Regions from separate parts of the Pseudobutyrivibrio sp. JW11 genome, predicted to be linked through region 1. Evidence: predicted binding sites of a transcription regulator. Region 1 holds the regulator's gene; the other holds the start of a gene.

Evidence for each region. The regulator HrcA, encoded in region 1, represses chaperone genes, less so after heat shock. The targets are predictions, from matches to a motif close to TGTTAGCACTCNNNNNNNNNGAGTGCTAACA.
Region 2: BM102_RS01875 (Hsp20/alpha crystallin family protein) is a predicted target of HrcA. The motif match lies at 5,432-5,462, and genes of this name have one in related genera.

The regions. Positions count from the first base shown of each region.
Region 1 covers NZ_FOWB01000006.1:28,934-40,193, reverse strand. The annotation lists gene galT (UDP-glucose--hexose-1-phosphate uridylyltransferase) at 1-260, opposite strand, end outside; gene BM102_RS07375 (methyl-accepting chemotaxis protein) at 556-2,553, shown strand; gene BM102_RS07370 (chemotaxis protein CheW) at 2,583-3,062, shown strand; gene BM102_RS07365 (sulfite exporter TauE/SafE family protein) at 3,102-3,827, opposite strand; gene BM102_RS07360 (DUF1848 domain-containing protein) at 3,845-4,786, opposite strand; gene dnaJ (molecular chaperone DnaJ) at 4,797-5,966, opposite strand; gene dnaK (molecular chaperone DnaK) at 6,025-7,917, opposite strand; gene grpE (nucleotide exchange factor GrpE) at 7,941-8,546, opposite strand; gene hrcA (heat-inducible transcriptional repressor HrcA) at 8,592-9,647, opposite strand; gene lepA (translation elongation factor 4) at 9,896-11,260, shown strand, end outside.
Region 2 covers NZ_FOWB01000001.1:431,437-442,696, reverse strand. The annotation lists gene BM102_RS01895 (LacI family DNA-binding transcriptional regulator) at 1-83, shown strand, start outside; gene BM102_RS01890 (alpha/beta hydrolase) at 100-996, opposite strand; gene clpB (ATP-dependent chaperone ClpB) at 1,018-3,597, opposite strand; gene BM102_RS01880 (hypothetical protein) at 3,713-4,453, opposite strand; gene BM102_RS01875 (Hsp20/alpha crystallin family protein) at 4,888-5,328, opposite strand; gene BM102_RS01870 (heavy metal translocating P-type ATPase) at 5,752-8,316, opposite strand; gene BM102_RS01865 (metal-sensing transcriptional repressor) at 8,329-8,658, opposite strand; gene BM102_RS01860 (L-ribulose-5-phosphate 4-epimerase) at 8,808-9,503, opposite strand; gene BM102_RS01855 (xylulokinase) at 9,655-11,250, opposite strand.

The DNA of each region.
Region 1 (11,260 bases):
AGCTGATTCATAAGCTTTGTATCAAACAAATCTCTGTATGTAATGGAATCTTCTATAATTCCTCTTTTGACCGCTTCATCAAGTAAATCCTTTAACACATCTTCTAATACTATATTAGATAAATCACAATCAGGATCCGTGTACTCATCTTCCTTCATGCACTCTAGCAAAAGATTTGTTGTGTAGATTCTTTCACTCTCTGGTGTAAGTCCTGTATCAATTCCATACTGAACTAATTTCTTTATACTTTCCTGCAACATATTTCCCCTCCGAATCTAATGAAATAATAACTATGAAGATTGTCCATCTGGAAACTATTTTACACCTTTTCGGTTTTCTACTTCAAGTATTCTTGCAGGGAAAAATTGCAAAAACGACCATTCAAAAAATCCACTCATCAACTCGCAGTTGAGCAACATAAACAAATTGGAGATAAAAAATTGTGCAAAAACACTATACATAGTTATAAAACCATGTTAATATTGCGACTCGTGTTTCAAGTATAACTTAAAACACTGATAGCAATAACATGTTCATTATTCACGGAGGAATAAAATGAAAAAAACAACAACACAGAAAACAAAACAACAGAGCGTAAGAACAAAACTTATCTCTGTTATGCTCTTAGTATCAATTGTTCCTTTGTTAGTTGCCGTAGCAATCAGCTATAACAGCTCAACTAACAGTGCAGAGGAAACAGCAAAGCAGAATTTGAACTGGCAGGCAAAATACATTGAGTCTGAAGTAGACAAGATGTTAATCAAAGCTGAGACTTCACTGGGAAGCTTCGCTTCTTCTCCAGAGACAATCGCTTTCTTAAAGGGTGAGCTTGAAGATTCATCAGTAGTAAAGGCTCAGATGGTACAGATTAATGAGTCATTCAACGACGACAATACTATCGTTATGTCAAATGCAAACGGTGATATGGTACTTCGTAGTGATGATGGCGAATTAAAGAACATCGGCGAAAGAGATTACTTCCAGGCTGCAATCAAGGGTGAAACTTACGTATCAAATGTATTCGTAAGCTCAGTTACAAACTCAAGAAACATTTGTGTAGCCGTACCTATCTATGATACAAACGGTACTACAGTTCTCGGTGTTGTACATAAAACATTAAACCCAGATGATATTCATACATTATTAGCAGAAGAAGCTGATGAAGCATTCGTTGTAGATAAAAACGCAGATATGGTTGCTCACTCAGATTTCGAAATCGCAGCAACAGACGAAGCACAGAACTTCTCTTCTTCACCATATATGACATCAGAAGATGAAACTGGCTTCTATATCAGTACAGCAAAGGGTTATCCTGTATATGTAAGCTATGTAAGAAATGCTTCATCAGGATACGTAATCTGCGCGGCTGAAGCTCAGAAGGACATTGTTGCCGAAGCTAGACAGGGCGCTATGATAATTATTATGACTGGTATTGCTATGGTTATAGCTGTATTAGTTCTTTCTATCATTATTGCAAACAACTTTACAAAGCCAATGCTCGAGGTAAACAAGTTATTATCAGCATTAGCTAACGGTGAGTTTAAGAAAACAGATAAATTTACAAAGCGTACAGACGAATTTGGTCAGATGATCAACAACGCAAACTCTCTTATTGATAAGCTTTCAGCTATCGTAGGTCATATTAAGGATTCTACAAACACTGTAGGCGAGTCTTCAGACGAGTTATCAGAGATGGCAAACCAGATTGCAGCTACAACAGAATCAGTTGCTGTTGCAGTTCAGCAGATTGCAAGTGGCGCTGTAGAGCAGGCTGAGGAAATCCAGTCAGCTGCAGATAGCACAAACCAGATTACAACAGCTGTAGACAACGTACAGTCTTCTACAAACGATATGTCTAACCTTGCAGATCGTATGAAGTCAGCATCAGAAGCATCAAGCAACTCTCTTGCTACACTTCAGGCTACAAGCTCTGAAATGACATCTAAGATTGAAGAGATTTCTTCTAAGATTTCTTCAACACAGAACGCTGTTGCAAACATCAACGAGCGTGTTGAGGGTATTTCTGGCATCGCTGCTCAGACTAACCTTCTTTCACTTAACGCTTCTATCGAGGCTGCTAGAGCTGGTGAGGCTGGTAAGGGCTTCGCAGTAGTTGCTGAGGAAATCAGAAAGCTTGCTGATGATTCAGAAAACCTTGCATCAGAAATTAGAATCCTTATGGATCAGCTTTTAGCTGAGGCTGAGCAGGCTGTTACAGCTGCTGCTCTTGTTATGAACGGAAATGAAGAACAACAGAAGGCCCTTGGCGAGACACTTTTCGCTGTAGAGGGAATGCTTCAGGATATCGAAGAAACTGTAGCTAGCGTTTCAAAGATTTCTGGCGAAGCAAATAATTGTGTAAACTCAAACACAGTAGTAGCAAACGCTATGTCATCACTCTCTGCTATTTCAGAGGAAAATGCTGCATCATCAGAAACTACTGGTGCTTCAGTTGAAGAGCTTTCAGCTACAGTTACAAACCTTGCAGAATCTGCAACTAATCTTAGAGACATCGCTGAGCAGTTAAATGAAGAGATGAAGTTCTTCAAGTAAGGTAATTATAGTCATTTGGAGGATTAGAAATGTCTAATTTAATTACTAAAACAGATAATAATGTTGACGAAAAGCAATATATTATTTTCACTTTAAATAACGAGTTTTACGGTATCGACATCATCAATATCAACACTATTATTATGATGCCAGAGATTACTGATGTACCTCTCGCTCCTGATTATATTAAGGGAATGATTAGCTTACGTGGACACGTAATTCCTGTAATTGATTTGCATAAACGTATGAATTACGGTGAAGAAATCATAACAAAGGATACACGTGTTATCGTATTCAACATCAACGAAAACGAGCAGGTTGGCATCGTAGTTGATTCCGTTAAGGAAGTAATGGTTATTTCTGGTGAAGAAATCGATTACCCATCTCCTTTTATTAAGTCTGATGAATCATTCATCTCAGGTGTAGGTAAAAAGACAGATATGCTTATATCTATTCTTGATATCAACTCACTTGTTGATGAAAAGGCTATTGAGGAATGTGTAGCATAATATAAGGAAAACGCCTAGAGCAAATGCTCTAGGCGTTTTTTATATTATGTTCATATTATTTACTATCATAGCAATTCCAGAGATAATCAAGAAAATAATTACAAGCTTCTTTATCAGCTTTTCATCCATGATATCTCCAGCCTTCATGCCCACCCATAAACCAATAATCATTACAGGAACAAGGCATATTGCCTTTATAAGGCTATCAAAAGTCATTACACCTAGAAATATGTATGTAATAAACCTAAAGGTGTTTTCTGCTATGAATACTAGGCTTAGATTAGCTTTAAACTCTGTGCTAGTCTTTGTAACTTTACTCACAAATGCTGCTAAAAGCACACCTACACCAAACATTCCACACATAGCACCTGCAAGAATTCCTATTACAATATCGAATACTTTATGACTCTTTCCCGCGGAGGGCTTGTACTCTCGATACAGCATATTTATACCTACAAGAGTAACCATAACACCAAATATCATTTTAACGATATTCGCATTTACGTATCTAAGCACTATGGCTCCAGGAATGCTTCCTAATATCACTACTATAATTAACGGAATTACGATATTTTTATTAATATGTTTTCTATTTTTATAAACTAATGTGATATTTGCAGGATACCCTAGAACAAGCTCCACTGGAGAAATATTTACATTGTTTACTCCAAATCCCAGGATTGTATCGAATACTAACGTATTTGCGAATCCACATAGTCCCTTAACAAAGAAAGCACAAAAGGCTGCTAAAATCCATAAAAACATTAAATTAACCACCTAATCTATATTAAATCAAAAATGCTCATCTGATTATCAATCCAAGACTTTTGATTAGCCTCATGAATTATATCTCCCTCTCGAAATCCTCCAATTAAAAATGGAGAATTAACGTCGTGGAGCTTTTCATTTATTCTTACCTGACTTAAGTCATTATTTGCATAACAGTATTTACAAAAATGTCTGCAAGTATCGTATGCTCCTATGTCCGCACCAAGGTAACAAGCACAAGTTGCTCTGGCAGGCTTAACATTTGATTTAGGCACATTCAAATGAGCCGAAATGGCCTTTTCATACATGTCTACCGTCATACAGCCACTGCAATCAGCTCCGTATTTAGCAAGGAAATCTCCTTCGGCGCATGGCTTTACAACCATATTGTTGGCTTTTGCGATACGAATAATCTCCTGTCCCAAACGTATCTTATCCTCTGCAGATACAGCCATTGCGTCAGGAAAGTTCTTCTTTACCTTTTCATAAATATCAATAAAGCTGATCACCACATGATTGGTGTATCCTTTAAGATTTTCTGCCATCTTTGTGAAGGCTTCAATATGAAAATCGACTGTATATTTTTCATTTACAAAGATTGGATCGTATCGCCAGCCAATACGATTAATCCCCACAGTTTTAGAGAGGAATTTAAAGGACTCCATTACCTCTTTTTTATCTGGAACACCTGGCTCAATATCCTTGCCATAGGGTGTGATTGTCACATACCAATACTGACCATAGTCTTTTACTAAATCCAAATACGAAAAAAAAGGTGCTGGATTCTTTGTGCAAAAGCCAATAGCATCCACCACCTGTGGGTTTAAAATATATTTATTTACTGAACTTTGATTGTAAGGATTGCGCACACATACATAGCCTTCTTTCAAGCGATTGGCAAACCATTCCGGAAAGAATGCAGGTATGTCAGTGCGCTGCCCTGTATTAATAATCATTTATTATCCTTTATAGATCGTCGATAGCGTCCTTTATTTTATCTGCAAAGCCCTTCTTCTTTTTCTCAGCCTTTACTGACTTTGGACCGCCAACTGTTGTGTTGCCTGTAAGCTCATCGAACTTGCGAAGTGCTTCCTTAGCTTCCTTAGAAAGTCCTGTAGGAACCTGTACAACAAGTGTAACATACTGGTCACCACGAACATTTCTATTTCTAAGTGAAGGAATACCCTTTCCACGAAGTCTGATTGTTGTATCAGTCTGTGTACCAGGCTTAACCTCGTATGATACCTTGCCGTCGAGAGTATCAATGATAACCTCTCCACCAAGAGTAGCCTGCGCAAATGAAATAGGTGCTGATGAGTATACATCCATATCTCTACGCTGGAAAATAGGATGATTTTTAACGATTACTTCTACAAGTAAATCGCCTCTTGGGCCACCATTTCTACCAGGCTCACCCTTCTCACGAATACGAACGCTCTGTCCGTTGTCGATACCAGCTGGAATAGAAACAGAAATCTTCTTCTTGCGAGCAACATATCCAGTACCATTACAATCAGGACATGGAGTATCAATAACCTCACCTGTTCCCTGACAATCAGGACATGTTGTAACATTCTGAACCATACCAAAGAGTGATTGCTGAGACATCATTACACGTCCCTTACCACCACACTTTGTACATGTACGCTTGCTTGTACCAGGCTTTGCGCCTGTGCCATGACAAGCTGCACATTCGTCCTTAAGAACGATTTCAAGCTCTTTCTCACAACCGAAAGCTGCTTCTTCAAAAGTGATATGCACTGCTGCTCTAAGGTTTGCACCACGCATTGGACCATTTGAAGCACGGCCACCGCCGCCTCCAAAGAAGCTTCCAAAGATGTCGCCAAAGATATCGCCGAAGTCCATACCAGAGAAATCAAAGCCACCAGCTCCGCCACCGCCGTTTTCGAATGCTGCGTGACCAAACTGATCATACTGACGTCTCTTGTCTGCATCAGAAAGAACAGCATATGCTTCAGAAGCTTCTTTGAATTTCTTCTCAGCTTCTGCATCACCTGGATTCATATCAGGGTGGTACTTCTTAGCAAGCTTTCTATATGCACTTTTGATCTCACTATCTGAGGCTGTCTTAGAAACTCCAAGCACCTCATAGTAATCACGTTTTTGTTCTGCCATTTTTATCAATCCTTTATTACACTATAAGCTCCCCCGAAGGGGAGCTATTATTTATTATTTAGACTTCTTTGAAATCAGCATCAACAACATCGTCGTTTGCTGGACCTGACTGTGCACCTGCACCAGCGCCTGCGCCTGTGAACTGGCTCATATCTGGGCCTGCACCAGCTGCTCCCTGAGCTGCCTGTGACTGCTCATACATCTTTGCAAATACCTTCTGAGCTGACTCTGTAAGCTTCTCCTGAGCTGCCTTAAGCTCACCAATCTGTGAATCGCTCATCTCCTCTGGAGTCTGGTACTGATCAAGAAGCTTCTGAGCTGCTTCGATGTCAGCCTCAACTGCTGCCTTGTCAGCTGCATCAATCTTATCGCCTACTTCATCAAGAGCCTTCTTTGTCTGGAATACAAAGCTCTCAACATCGTTTCTTGTATCAACAGCTTCCTTACGCTTCTTATCCTGAGCCTCATACTCCTGAGCCTCTTTAACTGCCTTATCGATATCCTCATCAGACATGTTAGAACCAGCTGTAATTGTGATGTGCTGCTCCTTGCCTGTTCCAAGATCCTTAGCAGAAACGTTTACAATACCGTTTGCATCAATATCGAATGTAACCTCAATCTGTGGTACACCTCTCATTGCTGGTGGGATACCATCAAGTCTGAACTGTCCAAGTGACTTGTTATCCTTAGCGAACTGACGCTCACCCTGTACAACGTTGATATCAACTGCTGTCTGGTTATCAGCTGCTGTAGAGAAGATCTGGCTCTTCTTTGTAGGGATTGTTGTGTTTCTCTCGATAAGTCTTGTAGCAATACCACCCATTGTCTCGATTGAAAGTGAAAGTGGTGTTACATCAAGAAGAAGGATATCGCCTGCACCGGCATCACCAGCGAGCTTACCACCCTGGATTGAAGCACCGATAGCTACACACTCATCTGGGTTAAGAGTCTTACTTGGCTCGTGACCTGTAAGAGCCTTTACCTTATCCTGAACTGCTGGGATTCTTGTAGAACCACCAACAAGAAGTACCTTTGAAAGGTCTGAAGCGTTAAGACCAGCATCCTTAAGTGCCTGGTTAACAGGACCTGCTGTAGCTTCTACTAAATCATGTGTTAACTCATCAAACTTAGCACGTGTAAGGTTCATATCAAAGTGCTTTGGACCTTCTGCTGTAGCTGTGATGAATGGAAGGTTGATGTTTGTAGTTGTAGCAGATGAAAGCTCTTTCTTAGCCTTCTCAGCTGCTTCCTTAAGTCTCTGAAGTGCCATCTTATCTGTTGAAAGATCTACACCCTCAGCTGCCTTAAACTCTGCAAGCATCCAATCTGTAATCTTCTGATCGAAATCATCACCACCAAGTCTGTTGTTACCAGCTGTAGCAAGAACTTCGATAACGCCATCACCGATTTCAATGATAGATACATCAAATGTACCACCACCAAGATCGTATACCATAATCTTCTGCTCCTGCTCGTTATCAAGACCATAAGCAAGTGCAGCTGCTGTAGGCTCGTTGATGATACGCTTTACATCAAGACCTGCAATCTTACCAGCATCCTTTGTAGCCTGACGCTGAGCATCGTTGAAGTAAGCTGGAACTGTGATAACTGCCTCTGAAACTGTCTCACCAAGGTAGTTCTCAGCATCACTCTTAAGCTTCTGAAGAATCATAGCTGAAATCTGCTGTGGAGAGTACTTCTTATCGTCGATGATACGACCATTGTCTGTACCCATATCTCTCTTAATTGAAGAGATTGTCTTTTCTGCATTTGTAACAGCCTGACGCTTTGCTGGCTCACCAACAAGTCTCTCACCTGTCTTTGTAAATGCTACGATAGATGGTGTTGTTCTAGCACCTTCTGTATTTGCGATAACGGTAGGCTTTCCACCTTCCATAACAGCAACACAGCTGTTAGTTGTTCCTAAATCGATACCAATAATCTTTCCCATTTTTATTTCCTCCTATATATTACTTAGTTAGCAACCTTAACCATTGAATGACGAACTACTGAATCGTTGTACATGTAGCCCTTCTGGAATTCTTCTACGACGATGTTCTCGCCAACTTCCTCATCCTCAACATGCATTACTGCATTGTGGAAATCAGGATTGAATTCCTTTCCTACAGCCTCGATAGGCTTAACACCTGCTTCCTCGAGAGTTGTAAGTAACTGCTTGTATATCATGAGCATTCCATCAGCAAATGGATCCGCTCCCTCCTCAACTGTAGCAAGACCTCTTTCGAAGTTATCAACTACAGGAAGAACCTTTTCAATGATGGCCTTTGCGCCATTTCCAAACATCTGAGCCTTTTCCTGCTCTGTACGACGACGGAAGTTTTCGAATTCTGCCATCTGACGAGTAACTCTATCAGTAAGCTGCTCTATCTGCTCATCACGCTTATCTTTTTTCTTTTCTTTTTTCTTGAATGGCTTCTTGCCATCCTTTTCCTCTTTTGAAGATTCTTCTGAAGTTTTTTCCTCAGAAGCTTCTGTCACATCAGCTTCGGCTTCTTCAGCCATCGCTTCCGCATTTTCCATAGCTTCTTTAACTGCTTCTTCAGTAGAGAACTCTTCCATTTTTTCTTTATTCTCTGCCACGAATTTACATCTCCTTAATTTCTTTTATCCTTTATTTCTGTCAGCTTCCTGTTTCAGTAATTTATCTAGCTGACCTTTAAGACTTTTTATATTGTCAACAACATTTTCGTAGTCCATACGCTTTGGACCAACGATACCAATTGTACCTTTGACTCCATCGCCAAGCTCATATGTTGCTGTAACAATCGAACAATCCTTCATTGTTGATATTGGAGATTCGTCTCCGATATATACCTGAATTCCTGTGCTCTCATTTTCACTTGAGCTATCATTAAGAAGCTCTATAAGTGATTGTTTTTCTTCGAATGTATCTAATAATTCAGAAGCCTTCTTTGAATCTGCAAGCTCTGGATACTTGAAGATGTTGGTAGCACCTGAAGTATAAACCTGTAAATCATCGCCTTCAGTGATTGTCTCTGCTACGGTATCGAGTACCTGCTCTACAATCTCATCATGGATACCTGCCTGCTCCTTTAATCTGGATATAACTGCCAGATTAATCTGGTCAACTGTCAGGCCGTTAAGATTTGTGTTAAGAAGCATGTTAAGCTTTAACATTGTTTCATTATCAAGTGGCTTATCCACATTAATGATTTTGTTCTTAACGATGTTGCCATCCATGACAACTACTGAAAGTACCTGGTGTTCATCAACAGCTGAAAGCTGAACGAACTTTAATCTATTTGAAACAACTGAAGGAGCTGAAACTAATGTGGCATACTGGGTATTGTTTGCAAGTGTTTTTGCTACATTCTTGAGAAGGCTTTCCATCTTTTCTGTCTTCTCAATCATCCATTCCTGCATGTCAGCAACTTCTTTGTCCTTCTCAGCTATCAGGTTGTTTACGTAGAATCTGTAACCTTTATCTGAAGGAATACGACCTGCCGATGTATGCGGCTGAACTATATAGCCTAAATCCTCAAGATCTGACATCTCGTTTCGGATGGTAGCTGAACTAAGATTCAAATCAGTGTATTTTGATATTGTTCTTGAACCAACTGGCTCACCAGTTTCAAGGTAATTCTTAATGATTGCATTTAAGATTTTAACTTTTCTCTCATCTAGTTCGATATCAGCCATACATTCACCTCACTCCCACTCAGTTTTATGTTGTTAGCACTCATCTAATTGGAGTGCTAATCATTTTCTGATGTTAATTTACACCTAGGGTCCCCTTTTGTCAACCGCCTTAAGATATTTTTTATACTTTCTTTATTAATGTTATATAATTGTTATTTTTCCTAAGCTTTGGTAATATATGAGGGCAATCATTTTTGTAAATATCATCGTTTTTTGCAAAAATAATTACATTAATATAGAGGTGTTTTATGGATCAAAGTAAAATCAGAAATTTTTGCATTGTTGCACATATCGATCACGGCAAATCAACCCTTGCCGATCGTATCATACAGATGACTGGCACTCTTACTGAGCGTGAAATGCAAGCCCAGGTCCTTGATAACATGGATTTGGAGCGTGAGCGTGGAATCACAATCAAATCACAGGCTGTAAGAATCATTTATAAAGCCGATGATGGAAATGAATACATTTTCAATCTTATTGATACACCAGGTCACGTGGATTTTAATTACGAAGTTTCTCGTTCTCTCGCTGCTTGCGATGGCGCGATTCTCGTTGTTGATGCAGCTCAAGGTATCGAAGCGCAGACTCTTGCCAATGTTTACCTTGCACTTGATCACGATTTGGATGTTATTCCTGTCATCAACAAAATCGATTTGCCATCTGCAGATCCTGAACGAGTAATCGAAGAAATTGAAGATGTCATTGGTCTTGAGGCACAGGATGCTCCACAGATTTCTGCCAAGACTGGTCTTAATATACATGACGTTCTTGAAGCAATAGTTAATCAATTGCCACCACCATCAGGGGATGTTAACGCGCCTCTTCAGGCACTGATTTTCGATTCACTCTATGACCCTTACAAGGGCGTTATCGTATTTTGTCGAGTAAAAGAAGGCACATTAAAGGTTGGCGACAGCGTCAAAATGATGGCTACTGGTGCAGAATTTGATGTTGTAGAAGTAGGCTACTTCGGTGCCGGTCAGTTCATTCCTTGTGATGAACTCCCAGCTGGAATGGTAGGTTATATGACTGCTTCCATCAAAAACGTTCGCGACACTCGTGTTGGTGATACAATCACTCACGCTGATGCTCCTGCTACCGAGCCACTTCCAGGATACAAAAAAGTTAATCCTATGGTTTACTGTGGTCTTTATCCTGCAGATGGCGCTAAGTATCCAGATCTTCGTGATGCACTTGAAAAGCTTCAGCTTAATGATGCAGCTTTGCAGTTCGAGCCAGAGACATCAGTTGCACTTGGTTTTGGATTCCGTTGTGGTTTCCTTGGACTTCTTCATTTGGAAATCATCCAGGAGCGTCTCGAGCGAGAATATAATCTAGACCTTGTTACTACTGCTCCAGGCGTAGTTTACAGAGTTTACAAAACAGATGGCACAATGATAGAGCTTACAAACCCAAGTAATCTCCCTGATCCTAGTGAGATTGAATACATGGAAGAGCCAATCGTTGAGGCTGAAATCATGGTTACCAGCGAATACATTGGTGCAATCATGGACCTTTGCCAGGAGCGCCGAGGCCAGTATATTTCAATGGAATACATGGAAGAAACCAGAGCGCTTATCAAGTACACTCTTCCACTCAATGAAATTATC
Region 2 (11,260 bases), on a different contig from region 1:
TTTCTAGAATTGCAAATCCTCTTATGCCATATAAGAAAACATACATCGAAACTGATGTTATATACAGGGATTCCACTAAATAAGTGGAATCCTTTATTTTTATTTTATATATTTTTTGAAGAAAGCAGCCTCATCTTGGTTGATTTGTTTGGCCTCTTCAAGATTCATATTGACATGGCACACATGTCCCATGTATTCCTGACCTTCCTCTCCATACAGCTTCCATTCTGTATCGATTCCCTTGTCCTTAAGAAAATTGTACATAGGCTCTGCATTGTCCTTCAGAAAATCGTAGTAGGATGTCATAACATAGGTTGGTGGGAAGTTTTCAGTAATGTGACCTAACACATCAAGCTGTTTCTTTACTTCATCATCGTCTCTTCCAACATACATGTTGTACAAATCCTGAGTAAATTTTTCATTTCCCTTTCCACCTGCTTCAAGGCCAAATTTGTACATGCCACAATTGAGTGCGATGGCCTTTACATTTATTTCCTGTGGGGTGCTGAATGGAAATAGCTTTTCATACTCTGGATTTGTGAAGATAGCTGCATACTGGCTGCACATCTGTGCTCCAGCAGAATCTCCCACTAAGAATACATTGTTAATATCAATATTGTACTGAGTGGCATTTTTCACAATCCACTGCATTACCTGATTAATCTCACTAAGCTGAGATGGGAACTTAGCTTTTGGTGCCAAATGATAGTTGAAATTCACAACTGTGAATCCAAGGCCTGCAAGATATACACAATAGTGTTTGTAAATCTCCTTTGTGCCGTAGATATATCCACCACCATGGATGCTAACAATTGTAGGTTGAATTTCATTTGTGCCCTTCTTGAAATAAACATCTAAAAGATTGTATTTATCATTGTTTCCAAGGTAGTTGATGTTTGTTTCAAGTTGAATATTATCTGGTACTTTCAATGTTGAATCCCTCTTTTTGTCCCCCTTTGCTGCCATATACTTAAACATGAAAGTTTGAAATGACATAATGCATTATCCTCCTGTGTGTTAACTAAACAGCTTGGTTCCATCTGAATCAATTGTGATTGTTGAACCCTCACTTATATCTCCTGCAAGTATGATTTTAGCTGCCATAGTCTCCACATTTTTCTGAATGTATCTGCGAAGAGGACGAGCGCCATATACTGGATCGTAGCCCTGATCAATGACGAACTGCTTTGCTGCTGGAGTAAGTTCGATTTTTAGCTGTCTGTCTTCAAGTCTACCATTCAACTCAGCCATAATCAAATCTACAATTCCACCAATATTGCTCTTTGTAAGTGGCTTGAACATGATGATTTCGTCCAGTCGATTTAAAAACTCTGGTCTGAATGAATTTCTCAAATCATTCATTACCAAATCATTTGTCGCTTGGGTGATTTCACCAGTATTTTCATCGATTCCTTCAAGCAAATACTGAGAACCGATATTGCTGGTTAAAATAATAATTGTATTTTTGAAATCAACTGTACGGCCTTGTGAATCGGTGATTCGACCATCATCAAGTACCTGCAATAAAACATTGAATACATCTGGATGTGCTTTTTCCACTTCATCAAAAAGCACTACCGAATATGGCTTACGACGAACTGCCTCTGTAAGCTGACCGCCCTCGTCATATCCTACATATCCTGGAGGTGCTCCTATAAGTCTGCTGACGCTAAACTTTTCCATGTACTCCGACATATCGAGACGAACCATAGCGTTTTCATCATCAAATAGTGCCTGAGCTAATGTCTTTGCAAGCTCTGTTTTACCAACACCTGTAGGTCCAAGGAAAAGGAATGAACCGATTGGCTTACTTGGGTCCTTTATTCCTGCCTTTGAACGAATTATAGCTTCTGACACAAGCTTTACAGCCTCATCCTGTCCCATAACTCGTTTGTGCAATTCCTCATCAAGATGAAGAGTCTTGCTGCGCTCTGTTTCATTAAGCTTTGCTACAGGAATGCCTGTCCATCTTGAAATGATTCTTGCTATTTCTTCCTCTGAAACATTTTCGTGAACTAGACCTGTATCCCTAGCTTTAAGCTTTTCTTCAGCTTCTGCAAGCTTTGCCTCAAGCTCTGGAAGTCTACCATACTGAAGCTTTGCAGCCTCTTCCAAATCATATTTTTGCTGTGCAACCTTTATCTGGCCCTGCACATCATCAAGTTCTTCTTTGATTTTTGCCACATCTTCAACAAGTTTTTTCTCGTTGTCCCATGCAGCCTTCTTTGTGTTGTATTCGTCACGAAGCTCTGACAATTCTTTTTGTAAATCTGCAAGTCGCTCCTGAGATAATCTATCTGTCTCTTTCTTAAGAGCAGCCTCCTCGATTTCCAACTGCATTACCCTTCGATTCATCTCATCCATTTCAGCTGGCATGGAATCAAGCTCTGTCTTAATAAGTGCACAGGCCTCATCCACAAGGTCGATAGCCTTATCTGGAAGGAATCTATCAGAAATGTATCTATTAGAAAGTGTTGCTGCACTAACTAATGCGCCATCGGTAATCTTTACTCCATGGAACACTTCATAGCGTTCCTTAAGACCTCTAAGAATAGAGATTGTGTCTTCAACTGTTGGCTCGTCAACCATTACAGGCTGGAAACGTCTTTCAAGAGCAGCATCCTTTTCAATATACTCACGGTATTCATCAAGGGTTGTGGCACCGATACAGTGGAGCTCGCCACGGGCAAGCATTGGCTTAAGCATGTTTCCTGCATCAAGACCACCATTACCATTTTTACCAGCACCGATGATTGTGTGAAGCTCATCTATAAATAAGATGATTTCGCCATCTGAGTTTTTTATCTCATCAAGAACAGCTTTCAACCTTTCCTCAAACTCACCCTGGTATTTGGCACCTGCAATCATTGAGCCAATCTCAAGTGAGAATACCTTTTTATTTTTAAGTGCTTCAGGCACATCACCTCTGACAATACGCTGAGCTAAGCCCTCTACAACTGCTGTCTTACCAACACCAGGCTCACCAATAAGAACTGGATTGTTCTTTGTCTTACGGCTAAGGATTCTGATGACATTTCTGATTTCTTCATCACGGCCGATTACAGGATCAAGCTTATTTTCTCTAGCTCTTTCTACCAAATCGTATCCATATTTCTCAAGTGTGTCATAGGTTGCTTCTGGATTATCCGTATTTACGGTTTGGTTTCCTCTGACCGTTGCAAGCACTGCAAGGAATGAATCCCTTGTAATATTGAATGCCTTGAAAATATTCTTAATAGGTGTGCTTGGCTTCTTAATCATAGCAAGCATCAAATGCTCAACTGAGACGTAGCTGTCGCGCATTGATTTTGCTTCGTCCTCAGCATAAGTAAGAACATAATTGAGATGCTGACCTACTCGAAGTTCACCACCCTGAACCTTTACTCTGGCTTGAAGTGCCGCATCTACAGCATTTTTGAATTGTTCCACATCGATGTCCATCTTGCTAATCAATGATGGAATCAATCCATTCTCCTGGCGTAGCAACGCCATCAACAAATGCTCCTGCTCTATCTCCTGATTGCCATAATCCATGGCTATTTTTTCGCATGCATTAATTGCTTCGATTGATTTTTGTGTAAATTTTTGGATGTTCATAATCTCACCTCCACCCGTTATTTATCTTGTAATTATGTTCTAACACAAAAATTAGCACTCGACAAGTCCGAGTGCTAATAATTAATAATTATTTTAGAATTTGTGGAACAGCTTATCAATTAGTTCTATCGTATACACGTAAATCATAGTGGTTGGAATACATATCTTCCAAACTTTCTACATCTACATCCCCACTAATTAGAAGTCTATCAAAAGATTGCGATGTACGATGCTGACGATAGTCTTCATAACACATGTAAGCAAATGCCTCCATTAATGTGGCATTAGGCTTATAAATAGAATGAATATCTATAATATCCGGATTAAGCAAATATGTTTTTGTACCAATAGAATATGAACGAACTGCAACAATTGGCCTTTCTTTTGTGCTGCTTTCATGGAAATATGCAGTCAGTTTATATGCATCAATATTTGCTCCACCGACTACACAGCTACCTAATTCTTCGTATACTGGTGGCTGAGGATCAAAATCGTATTGATTTATATTGCTAAGTTCTATAGCACTAGCCAGCTTTTGCAGTTCATTAAATAATGTCATATTACCAATAGTGATCGCCGTGTGCTTTGCATAGTCCGTTAAAGATACAAAATCATATTTTTCATTTTCATTAAAGCCTGTTGGCTTAACTGCCTCGATAGCAGCATCACTAAAATAATGATCTGGGTAATTGTCTCGAATGTAAGCAAGAAAAGTTTTGAAGTCAGAGAAAGTACAGCGATGTAGGTCAATGTTTTCGATTTCGTCCCGCGTAACTTGCCGAACTTGCTCCTCATCGCTATTAGCTTCAATTTGATAATTTAAATGCGTTCTAAATAAAATATCTGTTGTTTCCATAAATTATAATCTCCCCTTTTACAGCATAATAGCACATATAGTGTCATCTGTATATACCCCTACAAAATGTTGTAAGAACTTTATTAAATTATACTAAAATTAAATATTGGGGTTTATACAAGTTGATTACGCTCTAATGCTTAATACGGCCAAGACTAGGCCACCTCATATGTGGCAAAGCCTCTGGTCAGCACTGGGGGACTACTGCCTAGAATGAAAAATAAGCAATAGGCAGTAGTTTTTAAGGGCAGTGTGGCGTAACTCGACGACATTCTTATTGCCAAGTCGATTAGTCTTTATCTTGCAAAAGTATTTAGCACCAAACTGTCCCAAAACACAAAAAAGACTACTACCTAAACTAGGATAAACTAGTTTAGGTAGTAGCCTTTGAAAAAGTTAAGCCACACTAGGGATTTGAGCTTGAGTTAAACAAGTTATCCTTCAATAGCTATGTATTTTGTTTCATCTTTCTGAGGAATTTCTTCCTTCTTAGGTACGCTTAGGGTAAGAACTCCATCTTTGTATGCTGCATGAATATCTTCCTGTGTGATGTTATCACCTACATAGAAGCTTCTGCTGCAAGAGCCTGTGTAGCGCTCGCGACGGATGTAGTTGCCATCATCGTCCTGAGTGTCGTTGTTCTGATTTGTTTCAGCTTTGATTGTAAGATATCCATCTTTCAACTCAGCTTTAATATCTTCCTTTGAGAATCCTGGAAGATTCATATCTACTTGATAACCGTTTTCGGTTTCTTTCACATCTGTTGTCATCATTCTTGAGAAGTCATTATCGAAATTTCTTCCAAATCCTGTGACACGTGGTACTCCAAAGAAATCATCCATAAAATCATTTGATAAAATACTAGGCATTAACATAATACTTACCTCCTTTTATTTACGGGCTTCTTTGAGCCTGATTGTTAATGTGGTTAAAGAAGAACTTCTTTTGTTCCTCTTTGTGATTATGTTATAACTCTAAAATTAGCACTCGTCAAGTGCGAGTGCTAATAATTTATAATTATTTAATATTTTGTTTATAATTTGTCTGACATTAGAAAAATTACGTATAGTGCACTAGTCCCCCAGTGATGACTTGTGGCTTCGCCACAGTCCCAGTTTCAAACCTGCTTGACTAACATTTATCTGTCCAAAGTTATGAAGTCAAGGGAGCGAAGTTCCGAAGGCTTGCCCTTGACTGAAATAACTTGGCAGATATGATGTGTCTAGCAGTTTGAAACATAAAAGAGACCAGACGCAAGTCTGGTCTCGCATTATACAATTTGCAACTACATTTAATTACTATTTAATGCCTACGAATTCATAGCCTGCAGCTTCTACTGCAGCCTTAAGATCTGCCTCAGCGACATCAGCTGAAGTCTTAAGTGTAACAAGGTTTGCCTCGTGATTTGCTGTAGCCTCTTCTACTCCGTTGATTTTCTCAAGGGCTTCCTTTACGTGTGCTTCGCAGTGAGCGCACATCATTCCTTTTACCGTAATTTCCATTGTTGATTTGTCCTCCTTTATTTCTCCAGCTGATAAGTGCTGGCTGTTTACTAATAATTTTTCATGACCAAGAGATTTCTTGATTGCTTTATCCTTGCCATGCTCATGCATCTTGAATAGATTCAATCGCAATGCATTTGTTACAACGCAGAAGCTTGATAAGCTCATGGCCGCTGCACCAAACATTGGATTCAAAGTCCAGCCGAATGCGTGTATATATGCGCCTGCTGCAAGTGGTATTCCAATAACATTGTAAAAGAATGCCCAGAATAGATTCTCATGAATGTTTCTCAAAGTAGCTCGGCTAAGTCTGATTGCTGCTGCAACATCTGAAAGTCTACTTTTCATAAGAACTACATCTGCTGCATCAATAGCAACATCTGTACCTGCACCAATAGCAATTCCCATATCTGCGCAGGTAAGTGCTGGCGCATCATTGATTCCATCGCCTACCATGGCAACCTTACCATACTGCTGCAATGCTCGGATTACTTCCTCTTTGCCCTCTGGCTTAACTCCTGCTACAACTTCATCCACACCTGCCTCCGTTGCTATGGCTGATGCAGTCTTTTCATTGTCACCAGTAAGCATTACCACGTGGATGCCCAAGTTTTTCAAATGTTCTATTGCTTCTACAGAATCTTCCTTAATAACATCTGCAACAGAAATAATTCCTAAATACTTGCCATTCTTTGCAAAGAATAATGGTGTCTCGCCCTTTTCTGCCAGTCTATCTGCAAGTTCAATTATTTCTTTACTAACAGTCGCATGCTGTTTTATAAGGTCAAGGTTTCCTCCGTAGACTTCCTCTCCATCCAAAATAGCTGTGATTCCATTTCCAGATAGAACCTTAAAGTCTGTAACCTCAGCTGGCTCCATACCATTTTCCAGGCCATTTTCTACAATAGCTTTAGCCAGCGGATGCTCTGATTTATTCTCTACTGCGAAGGCAACTCGAAGAAGATCCACATCATCCACATCATCGGCTTCAAAGATACCAACCACCTTTGGTTCACCTTTTGTGATTGTACCTGTTTTATCAAGGGCGACAATCTGAGCCTTTCCTGTTTCTTCAAGAGATACAGCTGTCTTGAACATAATGCCATTCTTGGCACCCATGCCATTGCCTACCATGATGGCAACAGGTGTAGCTAGACCAAGGGCACATGGGCAACTGATTACAAGGACAGAAATTGCTCTAGCAAGAGCATAGCCCACAGGCTGTCCAACAAGCATCCACATAATAAATGTGATTATCGCAATTACGATAACTGTTGGAACAAATACGCCTGATACCCTATCTGCGATTTTAGCAATTGGCGCCTTTGTAGCTGCTGCATCACTAACCATCTGGATAATCTGAGAAAGTGTTGTATCTTTACCAACTCTAGTGGCTTCGCATACCATGTAGCCACTTTCGTTGCTTGTGGCAGCCGAAACCGAATCACCTACTGTCTTATCAACAGGAATACTTTCACCTGTAAGGGCAGATTCATTAACTGCACTACTTCCATCTACAACGATTCCATCCACCGGGATATTGTCACCAGGCTTTACAACAAATCTGTCTCCTATTTTGACCTGTTCGATAGGGACTTCTGTCTCTACTCCATCCTTTAATACAACTGCTGTCTTGGCAGCAAGCTTCATTAAATCCTTTAGGGCATTGGTGGTTCTTCCCTTTGAAATAGATTCCAGTAACTTGCCAACTGTAATCAGTGTAAGAATCATAGCCGCTGATTCAAAATAGAACTCCATCATATATTCCATGACTTTGTCCATATCACCATCAACCATAGCTGATGTCATTGCAAATAAAGCAAATACACTGTATCCAAAGGATGCTGTTGCGCCAAGGGCCACAAGAGTGTCCATATTAGGTGCACCATGCATGAGCCCTCTAAATCCGCTGACAAAAAACTTTTGATTGATAATCATAATCGCGATTGTAAGAAGCATTTCATACAATCCTATAGCGATATGATTTCCATCCAGAAAACCTGGCAGAGGCCAATCCAAAAGCATGTGCCCCATCGACACATACATGAGAGGAATCAGTAGTATCACTGAAGCGATTAATCTATTTCTAATCTTTGGCGTCTCTGTATCAGCAAGCTCATTATCATAATTTGGCACTGAAGCACTTGCTCCTGCAGAACCATCTACCTTTAAGCTGGCACCATAGCCTGCATTCTCGATAGCCTTTATGATTTCAGCAGAATCTGCATTTCCCTCAACTCCCATTGAATTCGTTAGAAGGCTCACTGCACAACTGTCCACACCAGGAACTGCGGATACAGCTTTTTCCACCCTAGCCTGACATGCTGCGCAGCTCATGCCTGTCACATTATATTGTTCCATATAACACCATCCTTATTTCATTAGTTTTTGTAGAACCGTTACAAGCTCGTCTACCACCTCTTCGTCGCCATTGCGAATATTGTCTGCAACGCATGTCTTTACATGATTTGCAAGCAACACCTTATTGAAGCTATTCAAAGCAGATGTGATGGCAGAAACTTGCATGAGAATATCTGTACAATACGCATCCTTCTCAAGCATGCTTTCCACTCCGCGAACCTGCCCCTCAATTCTTTTGAGACGATTCATCAAATCCTTAAATTCTTTATCCTCGCGACTTTTGTGCTTGCCAGAGCAACAGCATTCGCAAGTTTCCTCTATTAATTCGTCCTTATTTCCCATGATTAGTACTCCTTTATATACCCCCGAGGGGTATCTTCCTCGTTAAGACGATAATATACCCCCATAGGGTATTTGTCAACAATTAAATTTTATACAATGAAAAAGGACCACATCACCTACTGGCAATGTGGTCCCAACACTATTTTTATTTAGTTCTGTCCGTAGTAAGCGTTTGCTCCGTGCTTACGATAGAAGTGTTTATCTCTGATGCAATCTGGAGCTGGCTCAACCTTTGGGTTAACCTGCTCTGTGAAGAGTGCCATCTTTGCTACTTCTTCGAGCACTACTGCATTATATACTGCCTGGTCTGCATCCTTGCCCCATGTGAATGGGCCGTGGTTCTTGCAGATAACGCCTGGCACGTACTTTGTGTTAACGCCTCGCTCCTCGAATGTCTCGATGATTACCTTTCCAGTGTTTACTTCGTATGCTTCATCAATTTCTTCTGGAGTGAGATTTCTAGTGCATGGGATAGGTCCACAGAAATAATCTGCGTGAGTTGTTCCATACAAAGGAATATCTCTTCCTGCCTGTGCCCAAGCTACTGCGTATGTAGAATGTGTATGAACTACACCACCGATGTTTTCATACTTTTTGTAAAGCTCAACATGTGTAGCAGTATCTGAACTAGGCTTATATTTGCCTTCTACTACCTCGCCATTAAGGTTTACAAGTACCATATCCTCAGGTTTAAGCTCATCATATTCTACACCTGATGGCTTAATTGCAAATATTCCAGACTCTCTATCAATTCCTGAAACATTGCCCCAAGTGTATGTAACAAGACCACGCTTTGGCAACTCCATATTAGCCTCATAAACCTGCTTCTTTAATTCTTCTAACATATTTCTATACCCCTAGTCCGTTCGTTACGGTGACAAGCCTTGTTATGCTCCGCTCGACAGCACGTCTCGCTAAAGCATTAACAAGAGCTATTCACCTACGAACTCATCTAAGTAATTTAATTGTCTAGTAGGCTACTCAGCCTACGTTGTGTTAGCGCCATTCGGTTACGGCGCATGCCTCAGCCTTAAGTGCCTTGCGGTAGTCAACCATCCACTCATCGTAGCCCTTTACCATATCAGCATCTGGCTCCATTGTTGTAGATTCCTGACCTGCAAATACCTTTTCATCAAGATAATCCTGTAACTTCTTGCTCTTGTCCTCACGAAGAAGATAATTAGCAAGAACAGCCATACCCCAGGCACCACCTTCGCCTGCTGTAGCCATTACAGTGATAGGTGCGTTGAGCGCTGCTGCAAGAACAGACTGACCAACACCCTTTGTCTTGAAGAATCCGCCATGGCCTGTGATAGACTTAACCTTCACATGCTCTTCCTTAAGAAGAATATCATTACCAATCTTTAATACTCCAAGTGCACCGTAAAGGTTTGAGCGCATGAAGTTTGCAAGACTAAACTTGGCATCTGGTTGTCTAACTACCATTGGACGACCTTCGTTTACATTAACTACAGGCTCGCCACCAAAGTAGTTGAAAGAAACAACACCACCGCAATTTGCATCTTCTGTAAGTGCCTTGCGATAAAGTGTGCCGTAAATATCGTTCATTGAAACATCCATTCCAAACGCATCTGCGAACTCTTTGAATATTCCAACCCACGCATTTAAATCAGATGTACAGTTGTTGCAGTGAACCATTGCAACTGCCTCGCCGGTAGGAGTTGTAACCATATCGATTTCCTCGTAAGGCTTTGATAATGGCTTGTCCAAAACTACCATCGAGAATACTGATGTACCAGCAGAAACGTTTCCTGTACCTGCTGAAACTGCGTTTGTTGCAACCATACCTGTACCTGCATCACCTTCTGGTGGAGCAAGTGGGCAGCCTGGCTCAAGCTCTCCTGTAGGATCAAGAAGCTTTGCACCTTCCTCTGTAAGTGTTCCTGCATCATCACCTGCCACAAGAACAGCTGGCATTAAATCTTCTACCTTTGTTGTTACACCATGAGCAGCTGCAAGCTTGTTGAACTTTTCAAGCATTGCTGTGTCATACTGGCATGTTTTTGAATCGATAGGGAACATACCAGATGCTTCACCAACACCTGCAACCTTCCTGCCAGTCATCTTGAAATGAACATAGCAAGCAAGTGTCATGAAGTATGCAACATCTTTTACATGTGGCTCCTTGTTAAGGATGCACTGATAATAATGTGAAATACTCCAGCGCTGAGGCATGTTGAAGTTGAGCTCTTTGCTAAGCTCTGCTGCAGCCTGACCTGTAATAGTATTTCTCCATGTTCTAAATGGAACCAAAAGATTATCATTCTTATCGAATGCAAGATAACCATGCATCATAGCTGAAAATCCAATGGCACCAATCTTTGTAAGCTTAACATCGTATTTATCATTTACGTCTTTTTTAAGCTTTGCATAGCAATCCTGAAGTCCAGCCCACACTTCATCAAGAGGATATGTCCAAATTCCATTATCTAAATGGTTCTCCCATTCATGATCCCCCTGAGCCAAAACCTTATTCTCCTCATCAACGAGAACAGCTTTGATTCTTGTCGAGCCAAACTCAATACCCAAGGCTGTCTTCTTGCCCTCAGCAATTATCTCATTAATATTCATGTGTAAATTC